DNA from 3 places in the Lysinibacillus sp. NPDC094177 genome. Region 3 is predicted to be linked to each of the others. Evidence: riboswitches for the same ligand, from Rfam matches in the RefSeq annotation. Region 3 holds a riboswitch; each other region holds the start of a gene.

Region 1 (4,293 bases), on a different contig from region 3:
TAGAGCGCATTGTTTTAGGTTCAGGTAAAGTGATGATCGACATTGCAGACCGTATTAAAGACGGTGAAGGTTTCGATCACCTACACATTACTCGTGTAGAACAACTTTACCCATTCCCAAAAGAGCAAGTTGCTGGTATTATTGCTAAGTATCCTAATGCAAAAGAAATCGTTTGGGTACAAGAAGAACCTAAAAACCAAGGTTCTTGGAATTATGCATTAGAAACATTACACGACCTTTCAGAAGGTAAAAAGCTACGTTATGTAGGTCGACCTGCAATGAGTTCGACTTCTGAAGGTGATGCAGATTCTCATAAAGCAGCTCAAGCCGCACTTGTAGAGGAAGCAGTTGCTGAGCCTGTAAAGGTTAAATAATCACATATTAATTAATTGAGAGCCGGGCTACTTGCTTAGGCAGTAGCCCTTTTATGTGCACCAATGCACGTTAATTAAAGGAGGAAATGAAAGTGGCTGAAATTAAAGTCCCTGAATTAGCAGAATCGATTACAGAAGGTAGTATCGCACAGTGGGTAAAAAAAGTGGGCGATCGCGTTGAAAAAGGTGAATTCATCGTTGAACTTGAAACAGACAAAGTAAACGCTGAAATCATTTCTGAAGAAGCGGGAGTTTTAACGCAAATTTTAGCTGAAGAAGGCGATACAGTACTTGTAGGTCAAGTTATCGCAGTTGTAGAAGCTGGCGAAGGTGCAGCACCTGCTCCAGCAGCAGCAGCACCAGTTGAGGCAGCACCAGCACCACAAGCAGCACCTGCACCTGTTGCAGCAGCTCCAGTTGTAGAAGAAACTACTGGTGAGCGTGTAATCGCATCTCCAGCAGCTCGTAGACTTGCTCGTGAAAAAGGTATTGACCTTGCTGCTGTATCTCCAGTAGATCCACAAGGCCGTGTACGTGTACAAGACGTAGCAGCTCATGGTACAGCTCCAGTAGCAGCACCACAAGCAACTCCAGCAGCACCTAAAGCAGTTGCAGCTGTAGATGAATCACGTGTGACTGTTGAAAAAATGAGCCGTCGTCGCCAAACAATTGCCAAACGTTTACTTGAAGTAAAACAATCTACAGCAATGTTAACAACTTTCAACGAAGTAGATATGACAAACGTTATGGCTTTACGTTCTCGTAAAAAAGACCAATTCTTCGAGTCAACTGGCTCAAAACTTGGTTTCATGTCATTCTTCACAAAAGCTGTAGTTGCAGCACTTAAAAAATATCCATATGTTAACGCTCAAATCGTTGGTGATGAAATTCACTTAAACAACTTCTTTGATATCGGTGTAGCTGTATCAACAGAAGAAGGTTTAGTAGTACCAGTTGTACGTGACGCTGACCGCAAAAACTTTGCTGAAATTGAAGATTCAATCGCAGACCTAGCGAAAAAAGCACGCGACAAAAAATTAGGTTTAGCAGATCTTCAAGGTGGCTCATTCACAATTACAAATGGTGGGGTATTCGGTTCATTAATGTCTACACCTATCATGAATGGTACACAAGCTGGTATCCTTGGAATGCATACTATCAAAAAACGTCCAGTTGAAGTGAATGGTGAAGTAGAAATTCGCCCAATGATGTACTTAGCACTTTCTTATGACCACCGTATTATCGATGGTAAAGATTCTGTAGGCTTCCTTAAAACTGTTAAAGAACTACTTGAAAACCCAGAAGATTTATTATTAAATTCTTAATTCCTGAGTTTGTTAAACCCTGCGAACATTGTTTCGCGGGGTTTTTTCTTTTTATGGAGCATTTCATTAAATGCGACGGATAAGGCAATCGAAACGACGGAAAGAAAAGCCAAAGCGACGGATAAAGCAATCGAAGCGACGGATGAAGCATTCAAACCGACTGATAGGTAGTCCCAATGTATGCGAGAGCTTCACAGAAAGAAACGTATAGTGCAAAGGGTATTATCTTTACTGATCGACAATTTCTTTTGGATTACTATTAAGTAAGTTAAATATTAATTATTTGCGTAATTTCTAGAAAATTAACTCTTCACCCCATTTGTTATAAGGGTATCCACGTATATGAGTTGTTTGGAGTAAGTATAATGAAGTATGGGCAACTTTACGGACTCTATCGGCAAAGTGACAGTCAAATTTTTTTCACCTTTGCAAAAGTGTATATAAGGCTTTAAGAAGGAAAAAAACTCTAATATTGTAATTAGTCAGAAAAGTAATAAAATAATCTTGACTATAAAGTTAGTTTTATAGTAGTATCTATATATCAATTAAATAAACAAACCTCACATTTATCCTATTGTGAGGTAGAGGCGCGGTATTTATTAGTTCATTGTTGAGTACAAGCAAGCGAAGACGCAATGGAGAAGGAAATATCGCCGAAGTATAAAAGGAGCTCGTACTTTTATGCTGGGTCTGCAGTGAATAAGTGCAGGACTGTCCTAGTAAATTATTTTCCAGGTTTACTAGGTTGTGCTATCTCGGAATGATGGAATTATAGTGAGGATTTGGGCAACTGTTAAAAAAAGTAAGACCTAAGTTCAGTACTTAGGTCTTTTTTGGTACAGTTGTCTTATTTTTTTACAGAAAAGGGGAATGTTACATGAAAAGAAAATTGTTGGTATTTATGTTGACCGTAATGACAGTAATTATGTTAGCAGCTTGTGGTGCAGGAGACAAAAAAGATACGACATCGTCTAATGGAGGTGCAAGTTCTGATACGAAAGAAAAAGGTGTGTTCCGTATCGGCATGGAGGCAGGTTATGCTCCGTTTAACTGGACGCAGCAAGATGATGCAAATGGCGCAGTAAAAATTGCAGATAATGCAGAATATGCTGGTGGCTATGATGTGCAAATGGCGAAAAAAATCGCTGAAGGCTTAGGAAAAGAATTAGTTATCGTAAAATTGGAATGGGATGGTTTAGTACCTGCACTACAATCCAATAAAATTGATGCAATCATTGCAGGTATGTCACCTACTGCAGAGCGTAAAAAAACAATTGATTTCACTGAAAACTACTATACGTCTGATTTTGTGATGGTCATTAAAAAAGGCAGTAAATATGAAAAAGCAAAATCTATCCAAGATTTCTCTGGTGCTAAAATCACATCACAATTAAATACATCTAACTATGAAGTTATCGATCAAATTAAAGATGTAAAAAAACAAACTGCAATGGATAACTTCCCAGCAATGCGTGTAGCGTTAGAAGCTGGAAAAATTGACGGCTATGTTGCAGAACGTCCAGAAGGTATTTCCGCTGCTGCAGCAAACGATAAGTTTACTTATGTAAAGTTTGAACAAGGCTTTGATACTGATATTTCAAATACATCGATTGCAGTTGGTTTACGTAAAGGTGATGCAGAGCTTGAAAAAATTAATGAAATTTTAAAAGGTATTTCTGAAGATGATCGCCAAAAAGTTATGGAAGAAGCAATTCATCAACAACCAGCAGCACAATAACTTGAATGCACGGGCTAACAGCTAGCCCGTGCAATAAATAACAATCTCTCTAAATATTAATAATGTCTTAGCTAAAAGTTTCATAAGATAAAAGAAACAGAAAACGGTAGAGGGCTAAGACGACTGTAGCAAACAAGCAACACGACGTTGTTAGGAGGAACATCATGAGTCTGGATTGGATTATTTCTATTGTTGAGAACAACTGGCAAATGTTTTTACGAGGTGCGTATTTTACATTACTTATTTCAATTAGTAGTACAATTATTGGTGCACTTATCGGATTTTTTATTGGAATTATGCATACCATCAAGGTTCGTAAAAAGGGTGTAAAATTCTATAGCTTAAAGCTCATTAATTTTTTACTAACATGCTACGTTGAATTCTTCCGTGGTACACCAATGATTGTACAAGCGATGGTTGTATTTTACGGATTAGATATGGCATTTGGCATTGATATGCACTTTATTACGGCTGGTATTTTAGTTGTTTCACTAAACACAGGTGCTTATATGGCTGAAATCGTGCGTGGTGGTATTGTTTCCATTGATAATGGGCAGTATGAGGCTGCATCGGCAATTGGTATGAATCATTTTCAAATTATGCTTAACATTGTATTACCGCAAGTTGCACGAAATATATTGCCTGCAACAGGTAACCAATTAATTATGAATATTAAAGATACAGCAGTATTAAACGTTATCGGGGTTACGGAATTATACTTCCAAACAAAGTCAATTGCAGGTAATAACTTCCGCTATTTCGAATCCTTCTTTATAGCTTGTGTCCTTTATTTCATCATGACTTTCACAGCATCGAGAATTTTACTGTATATAGAGAAACGACTAGATGGACCAGA
Region 2 (4,293 bases), on a different contig from region 3:
AAAACGTATCCGTATTTAAAAATTACGAATGAAAAACATCCACGTCTTATTACAACGCGAAAAGTGAAAAAGGATAAGGCGAAGTATTTTGGTCCATATCCAAATGCATATGCAGCAAGTGAGACGAAAAAGCTGCTAGATCGTTTATATCCTCTTCGTAAATGTGTACAACTCCCTTCCAAGGTTTGTTTGTATTATCACATGGGACAATGTCTAGCTCCTTGTGTGAAAGAAATTGATGCTGAAATTTACCACGATATGATTGAGGATATGACAAAATTTTTAAATGGTGGGGTTGAGGAAGTCAAAAAGGAGCTAGAGGTAAAAATGCTAGCGGCTGCAGAAAATTTAGAGTTTGAGCGTGCAAAGGAATTTCGCGATCAAATTGCTCATATTGATACAGTTATGCAAAAGCAAAAAATCGTATCAAGTGATACAACGAACCGCGATGTATTTGGCTATGCAGTCGAAAAAGGCTGGATGTGTGTTCAAGTTTTCTTTGTTCGTCAAGGAAAGCTCATTGAGCGAGATGTGTCGATTTTCCCAATTTACCAAGAAGCAGAAGAGGAATTTTTAACGTTTGTTGGACGATTTTATGAAAAGTTAGAGCACATTAAGCCTAAGGAGATTTTTATCCCACAATCTATTGATGCAGATATTTTAACGGAATTATTAGAAGTTAAGGTACTGACACCAAAACGTGGGCAAAAAAAAGAACTTGTTGATTTAGCGACTAAAAATGCTGAAATTGCTGTAGCAGCGAAATTCCAGCTTATTGAACGTCAGGAAGAACGAACAATAGGAGCATGTGAGGCTCTGGGTGAAGCTATGGGTATTTCTACGCCGTTACGGATTGAAGCCTTCGATAATAGTCATATGCATGGGACAGATGCTGTATCTGCAATGGTAGTATTTATCGATGGAAAACCTGCAAAGAAGGAGTATCGAAAGTACAAAACACGCACTGCTGCCAAGCACGATGATTACGGTGCAATGCAGGAAGTAATCCGTCGTCGATATACGCGAGTTTTAAAGGAAGGTCTGCCTTTGCCAGATTTAGTACTAATTGATGGTGGGAAGGGGCAAATGGAAGTCGCGCGAGAAGTATTAGAAGATGAGCTCGGCCTTGTCATTCCAATAGCTGGATTAGCAAAAGATGACAAACACAATACGTCACAGCTTCTATTTGGTGATCCACCTGAAGTAATTGCATTGAAGCGTACAAGCGATGGCTTCTATTTACTGCAACGAATTCAGGACGAAGTACACCGCTTTGCTATTACCTTCTTACGACAACAGCACGAAAAGCATGCTATCCAATCAGTCCTCGATAATATAGAGGGCGTTGGTCCAAAGCGAAAACAGCAATTACTTAAGCATTTTGGCTCAGTCAAAAAAATTCGTGAGGCTAGTGAGCAGGCATTACAGGAAGCAGGAATGCCTACTAATCTAGCTAGTAATATCCACGCTTATTTTCAACAGGAGACATTGTCAAAGGATTAGACATATGCTAAGGTTGTATATAACATTGATCTACAATATAGCAATGTTATATACGATGCCTTAGTTTTTTTAGTAGTTTCTATTTATACAAAAATGGAAATTTTCCCCACTAAGGTTCGATTAAATACACTCACTATTTAGTGATGATAGAGGTGCAAGGTTCAAGAGTAGTGCATTTGAGGACGGACAAGTCCAGTGAAAATGTATGAAAGGGGAGCTTGCCGAAGTAGAGCATCGTTGTTTCCGATGCTTAGCTGGTTTTACATTTAAGAGATGTAGGACTGTCGATTCTAAACGTTTCGGAGAGCTATCACACATGCACAAGTTACTTTTATTGTACATGTTATAAGCAGCTTTCACGTTATGTGAGAGTTGCTTTTTTAGTTTTCTAGAGACAACATTTCTCAAAGCAGTTCTTACTATTATGAAATGATGCCAAAAGATTTTCCGTATAACCCCCGAGAGTAAAAGCTATTAATGCAAAAGTGGATTCATACTAAAATCTGTTCTTGATTAAAAAATTTAGAGCGGAGAACGGTGAGTGCTCACGTTGCTTTGCTTTTGTCTCATGCATGTCCCTGAAAATCGTTATTTTGGTGAAGAACTGCAAAAGTATAGCTACTTTATAATCAACAAAAAGTACGAAGGAGAATGATGAAGATGGCGAGAATTGTGATGAAATTTGGTGGTGCCACATTAGTATCAACAGAGCACATTCAAAATGTTGCTAAAAAGGCGATTGCAGAAAAGCAAAGAGGTTTTGATGTTGTCGTTGTCACTACAGCTATGAGGGGGATGGCTAAAGAATTAGCAAAGATGGCTCGTAATCTATCAGACAAAGCGTCTAAGCGTGAACTAGACGCACTATTTTCAACAAGCTCACAACTATCAAGTGCTTTAGTGGCAATTGCTTTGCAGGAAGAAGGATATGATGCAGTGTCATTAACAGGCTGGCAGGCAGGTATTCAAACTGATGCTATATATGGCAATGCACGTATTGATGAGATTGATGTAAGTCGAATTGAAGAGCATTTTACTCAGGGGAAAATTGTAATCGTTGCTGGGGCACAAGGTATCGATAATTTACGGAATATTACGACGCTTGGTAAAGGTGGGGCGGAAACGGCGACTGTAGCTATTGCTGCAGCATTGGAGGCGGAGCGCGTAGATATTTACACGAATGTGGATGGAGTCTATACAGCAGACCCAAGTTACGTTGCTGGGGCACAAAAACTAAAAGAAATTTCCTATGATGAGATGCTAGAGTTATCAAACTTAGGATCACAAATTTTACACCCGAGAGCTGTTGAGTTAGCAAAAAAGTTTCAAATCCCGGTAATAATTCGGTCGAGCGAAATAGATATAGTAGGTACTTTATTAAAGGAGGAAGTTGAAATGGAGAAAAATTTAATTGTACGTGGTGTTGCCTATGAGTCAGACGTTATTCGCTTAACGGTTGGCTATGATGCTTATTCTAATGCTTCGTTAGCAGATATGTTCACAATACTTGCAGAAAATCGCATAAACGTCGATATAATCGTACAAGCAATAATTGATGGTTTAAAACCGACTGTATCATTTACCATTTTGAAAGAGGAGTTCGCCGAAGCATTACGTGTTTTAGAAGATAGCAAATTATCACTAGGGTTTAGTTTTGCTGATTTTGAAATTGGCTTAGCAAAAGTCTCTATAATTGGCTCAGGTATGGCATCTAATCCAGGGGTGGCTGCTCGTATGTTTGATCGTCTACGTCGTGAAGGTATCCCTGTGAAAATGGTAAGTACTTCTGAAATAAAAGTGTCTGTCGTTGTTCCTCAGGACGAAATGATTCGTGCAGCAAATGCATTACATGATGAGTTTAATTTAGAACAAACACTTTACATATAAAATTGAATAAGATGTGTCAGTAATTGGCACATCTTTTTTTGTTTACATCAATTTAATACTTTATCCAATTTTATTATTATATAATAAAATGTGACATGTTTTACCAAGGGAAAGGTGGAGTTTGTATGGTCTTATTCAGATTATTTCAAAAGCCAATGGATGTAAGCGTTGAGAAACACAACGATTTAGAAATACAAATTTTAAAAAAGCGAATTCTGGAATTGGAACTTGAGCAGGAAAGCATTGATGTGAAAAATGCGATTTTAGACTTTGTATTAGCACACATGGAGTTAATTAATTTTCAAACGGCTTTAAAGGTTAAAAATGTCTCAACGAGTGTAGGGGATATTTCTGCGATGAGTGAAGAAATGTCGTCAAATACAGAAGAGATGCTTGCGGTTGAGCAAAATGTTAATGCAAACATTCAAGAAATAAAACAGCATTCATTACTACTTGTTGAGGAAATGGAATCATCCATTACAAAAGGCGAGATAGTTCAGGAATTGTTGATCAAAGGAGCTCGATCAACAGAGCAGTTGAATGATGAAGTAATTAAAATGGATGATATTAGTAAAAGTGTAACCGGTCTTGCCGATCAAACACAACTGCTAGCCTTAAATGCCTCCATTGAAGCCGCACGTGCTGGTGAGCATGGGAAGGGCTTTAATGTTGTCGCGATGGAGGTAGGGAAGCTAGCCAATAGCTCGAAAGGTTCATTGCAAGAAATGACGAAAATTCGATCAGTTATTGATAAGAAATTACAAAACACAATAACAAATATCAAACAAGTAGAACATTATTTAACTGATTTTTTAAGTATCATGAAGGACAATATTGCTAATCTGACTGTAACAAGTAAAAATATTGAAGAAGCAGCACTTGGAATTCATCAAATAACAGTCG
Region 3 (4,293 bases):
TTTTTACGGAAGAAGTAATACACGATCACTGACAAGTTGACAAACATAAATCCAGTCAGGCCTCCAAAGTTCATTAATTCTGCTACGAAATTTACTGATAAAAAAAGTGCTCCTAAAACACTAATCACACACATCAATAAAATATTGTATACCGGTGTTTGATATTTTGGATGTAAATGTGTGAAAAACTTTTTCGAAAGTACCTCATCACGACCCATACTAAACATTAAACGAGATGCACTTGCTTGTCCTGTTAAACCAGCTGTCACAGTCGATACAATAATCGCAACCGTATAAAGAGTTGCAAGAACTGCACCACCTGCTTTTTCAGCTATATCAAATAAAGCCGTATCAGCTGAGCTAAAGTTTGTAACATCAGGCCATACGAGCTGAGCTACATACGCTTGCCCAATAAAAATAAGTCCTCCGATTAAACAAGCTAAAATAGCTGCCTTCCAAATATCATCTTTTGGATTAACTGCCTCTTCTGAAAGAGTAGTAATCGAATCGAACCCTAAAAACGAGAAGCAGGCCATTGCTGCACCAGAAATAATTGCAGACATAACGAATTTTTCATCGTTGAAGAACGGCACAACAGTAAAGAGCGACGTACCACTTTCCCCACCGACAATTGTCTTCACACAAAAAATAACAAAAATAACGACTACAATTCCCATAAACATAACGAGGATTTGATTTGTTTTTGCTGCGATGCCAATACCTAGAATATTTACAGTAGTTATAATACCTGCAATTAATAACACCCATACCCAATACGGAACAGATGGTATTAATGCATTCGCATATGAAGCACCTACCATAAATACAATGAGTGGCACTAGGACATAATCCATAAACATTGCCCAACCTGCAAAAAAACCTAAATGCGGATTGATCGCACGCTGTGTATATGTATAAGTTGACCCTCCATTTGGAAAAACAGCAGCCATTCGACCGTAACTATATGCAGAAAACATCATTGCAACCATCGCAATCAAGTAGGCTAATGGCAACATCCCACCTGTAGTCTCTGCTGCAAAGCCATAAATATAAGCTGGCGCAATCGGTGTCATAAAAGCAATACCATAAATGACTAAATCTTTTAATGTTAAAACACGTTTTAACTGTGGTGTATGATCATTTGGTGTTTGACTCATAGTCCATTTCCTCTCACACATTCATTGGTTCGTGTTTTGATAGTTCTTCCGTTACTAAATCAATTACTTCATCTGTACTCATCACTTGGCAATAAATTTGATTCATAATCATAATTTCAGCATCATGAAGCTGTTGCGTTGCAGCTGCACATGCATCTTCAACTAAAATAACTTCAAAGCCTGCGTCAGCTAAGCTTCGAACTGTTGAAGCAACACATTGATCTGTTACAACACCTGTACAAACTACTGTTTCAATGCCCATATTACGCAGTAAAAATTCATAATTCGTTCCACTTAATACGCTATCTGTCGTTTTATTTACAACAATTTCGTCATCAAGAGGCTTTAATTCATCCACCATCTCCGCTCCTGGGTCACCGATTGGCAATAAAATATTGTTCCATCCTGGACGGCGTTGTACAGGAGAACGATCTCGTCCATCTTTATGATGGCAAGCAATGCGACCAAATGTTACTTCTAATTTATTAGTACGGAAAAAATCTAAAAGCTTTTTATTGTTCGGAATCGTTAAATTGTCGATACGATCAAAAAAGTATTCCCACTGATCAAACATGCCCTTTTCTCTTGCAACCTGCGCGTCTAATCCGTCTCGGCTAATAAACTGATGTTGCATGTCTACTATTAGTAATGCTGTTTTATCTGGGTTCACGTTTACTTTTTGACCGTCAGTCGGTAAAAATTCATAATATAATGTTGATGTATTCTCCATAATATTCCCTCCAAAATACCTCTAATTCCAAAATGTATAGACAAATAAAAAACAGACTCTTTGTGCAAAAGAATCTGTCTAACACAAAAATGACCTACTCATTTTTAGAAACTTAAAATGAATCGACCATTTAAAATTCCCACTGTTTGTCTAAACAGAGATAGCACAACTTCATAAACACGTAAGTTTACGAAGACAGTCCTGCAACTATTCGCTACAGACCCAGTATATGATGGCGAGAACTCACCACATACTTCGGCGACACTTCCTTCTACCTAACTTCTTCATCTTCTCGGACTCCATTAGGTACTGTTAACTGTCGCGCCTCTACCTCACTATCAGAAAAGTGAGGTTTATTAAATTATTTGAAATAATTATATTATTACATTTTTTATATGTCAACTTTAAAATCTACTATATTTTATAAGATTTATCGCGCACAACCACAAAAAAATGACAATCAAAACACTTTTACACAATAACTATTTACAATAAATATAACAATATATCAATAATTGTATACGCATTTAATTATTCACCTCATGATTTTTCATTACCTATAAACCATTCCCTTCTTAACGCTCACGATTCACAATATATTTCATAAATTACCCCAGCGATAATTTTTTTGAGGATAAAATTGATCAATACGCTTTTCAAGTTATAAAAGTAAAAGCAGACGGCCAATTAGAGGTGCATTATCGCACTTCTAAACCGTCTGCTTTTTATGTTTCAACAAATATTTAATTAGATATACCAAAGACACACCCTAATAAATCATACGTTGAAAAACACGCTTAAATTAGGATTAGGCAGCTAGTTCAAGCTATGCACAGCATTTACAATGTGTGGATTGTATGTGACACATTGGTGATGGTGGGTTAAATTAAAAAATGACTCTGCTCTGCTTTAGCGAAATACCAACTTACTGTATCTTCTACTTTCACTTACAAAAAGAGCATCAATTCCTTTTTGATCAGCGACTCTATTAAGTTAAAGAAATATTTTTCATTATGTATCTAAGTTTGATTACCTCAAGTCTTTCTTTTTTCTTCTTTTCTCCTTTTTGATTCTTTTACATAATTAATATAGTTCCCTGTTCCTTCTATTGCTGAAACTGCAATGATAGCCCATTCTAGTGCATTAACATCTCTTAGCGATTCCTTTCCATAGAATAATGTGATGCTAGCAATAAACCCATAGAGAAGTGCTTTAGAAAAATACTCCCAAATAGGAGAATAAATTTCTATATTAATTTTCCCGTATATTTTGTCTATTAAGATTGCCATTCCTAAAATTATAACTACGGTTATAATAATTTCCGTCTCCATAGTCCGCCTCCATAAAAAATTTTAACAAATGCTTCATTATATAATTTCTTCGAAAATATCTTTAATCCTTTATATAACGAAAAAGAACGAATTCCACTACTGGAAATCCGTTCTTTTATCATTTCTTTATTATTAAACTAACTCCAACTAATCTCTTGGTTATAGGGAACAGGTCAACCTTTTTTATTGTTTTAACAGGTATGTGGAAACATATCTACTACGATTTTTTCAAAGCCGGAATCTTAGTATCTTTAACATTCACACCTAAGATTGTAACCCCCAATACAAGAGCACCTCCTATGAAGAAAACCCAGCTCAATGATAAAATGAACGAAAGTGAAGATGAAAATTTTGCAGTTACTATCGGCAAAAAGTTAAAAGACATTCTTTCGTCTAACCATGCTTTTGTTCCTTTTCTTCTTCCTTTTTCCGACGCTTCTCTTCTTCTTTTCTATGTTTCTCTTCTTCTTTTCTATGTTTCTCTTCTTCTTTTTTAAGTTTCTTTTCCTCTTTTTTGAGCTTCTCTTTATTTCCGCCATTATTAGGATGAATTATTACATTGTTGTTTTTAGGTGGCTCTTCTGCAGAATCAATTCCTTTTATATAAAGTTCATTTTTCACTCTATAGACACTTTCTGGTTGCTGAAAATTTGCTGTATCCGTTCCGATTGCTTCCATCATTGCTTTAAACATTAACTGTGAGATTTTCGTCGTATTTCCAGTCATATAGTTACCTTGCCCGTTTTGAGCGTAACCCGTCCAGACAGCCATGGTGTATTGAGGTGTATACCCTGCAAACCAGCTATCATTTGTAGCAACGTTTGGATATCCATATTTAGCTCGAGTTTTTTCATCAAAATTGGTTGTACCTGTTTTCCCGGCAACATCCAGTCTGGGAACATTTGCAGTTGTTCCTGTCCCAGTATTTACGACTGTACGTAACATATCAGTTACCATATAGGCAGTGTAATCCTGCATAACACGTTTTGTTTTCTCCCCAAAATTAACGACTGCGCCATCCGCGAAAACAACCTTTTGGACGAAATGTGGTTTATTGTATAATCCGTTGTTTCCA

Evidence for each region. Region 3 has a riboswitch for lysine ahead of ACQKNC_RS20290 (cysteine hydrolase family protein). Riboswitches for the same ligand answer to the same signal wherever they lie in the genome.
Region 1: it holds a riboswitch for lysine, as region 3 does, so the genes downstream of both, ACQKNC_RS08005 (transporter substrate-binding domain-containing protein) here and ACQKNC_RS20290 (cysteine hydrolase family protein) in region 3, are expected to answer to the same signal.
Region 2: it holds a riboswitch for lysine, as region 3 does, so the genes downstream of both, ACQKNC_RS03480 (aspartate kinase) here and ACQKNC_RS20290 (cysteine hydrolase family protein) in region 3, are expected to answer to the same signal.

What each region holds. Positions count from the first base shown of each region.
Region 1 is NZ_JBNNTW010000003.1:383,799-388,091, forward strand. Features, by position in the region: gene ACQKNC_RS07995 (2-oxoglutarate dehydrogenase E1 component) at 1-374, shown strand, start outside; gene odhB (2-oxoglutarate dehydrogenase complex dihydrolipoyllysine-residue succinyltransferase) at 467-1,699, shown strand; lysine riboswitch at 2,274-2,460, shown strand; gene ACQKNC_RS08005 (transporter substrate-binding domain-containing protein) at 2,577-3,437, shown strand; gene ACQKNC_RS08010 (amino acid ABC transporter permease) at 3,602-4,293, shown strand, end outside.
Region 2 is NZ_JBNNTW010000001.1:713,628-717,920, reverse strand. Features, by position in the region: gene uvrC (excinuclease ABC subunit UvrC) at 1-1,503, shown strand, start outside; lysine riboswitch at 1,643-1,821, shown strand; gene ACQKNC_RS03480 (aspartate kinase) at 2,164-3,390, shown strand; gene ACQKNC_RS03475 (methyl-accepting chemotaxis protein) at 3,516-4,293, shown strand, end outside.
Region 3 is NZ_JBNNTW010000018.1:17,463-21,755, reverse strand. Features, by position in the region: gene ACQKNC_RS20295 (APC family permease) at 1-1,157, opposite strand, end outside; gene ACQKNC_RS20290 (cysteine hydrolase family protein) at 1,171-1,887, opposite strand; lysine riboswitch at 2,041-2,225, opposite strand; gene ACQKNC_RS20285 (hypothetical protein) at 2,922-3,218, opposite strand; gene ACQKNC_RS20280 (transglycosylase domain-containing protein) at 3,612-4,293, opposite strand, start outside.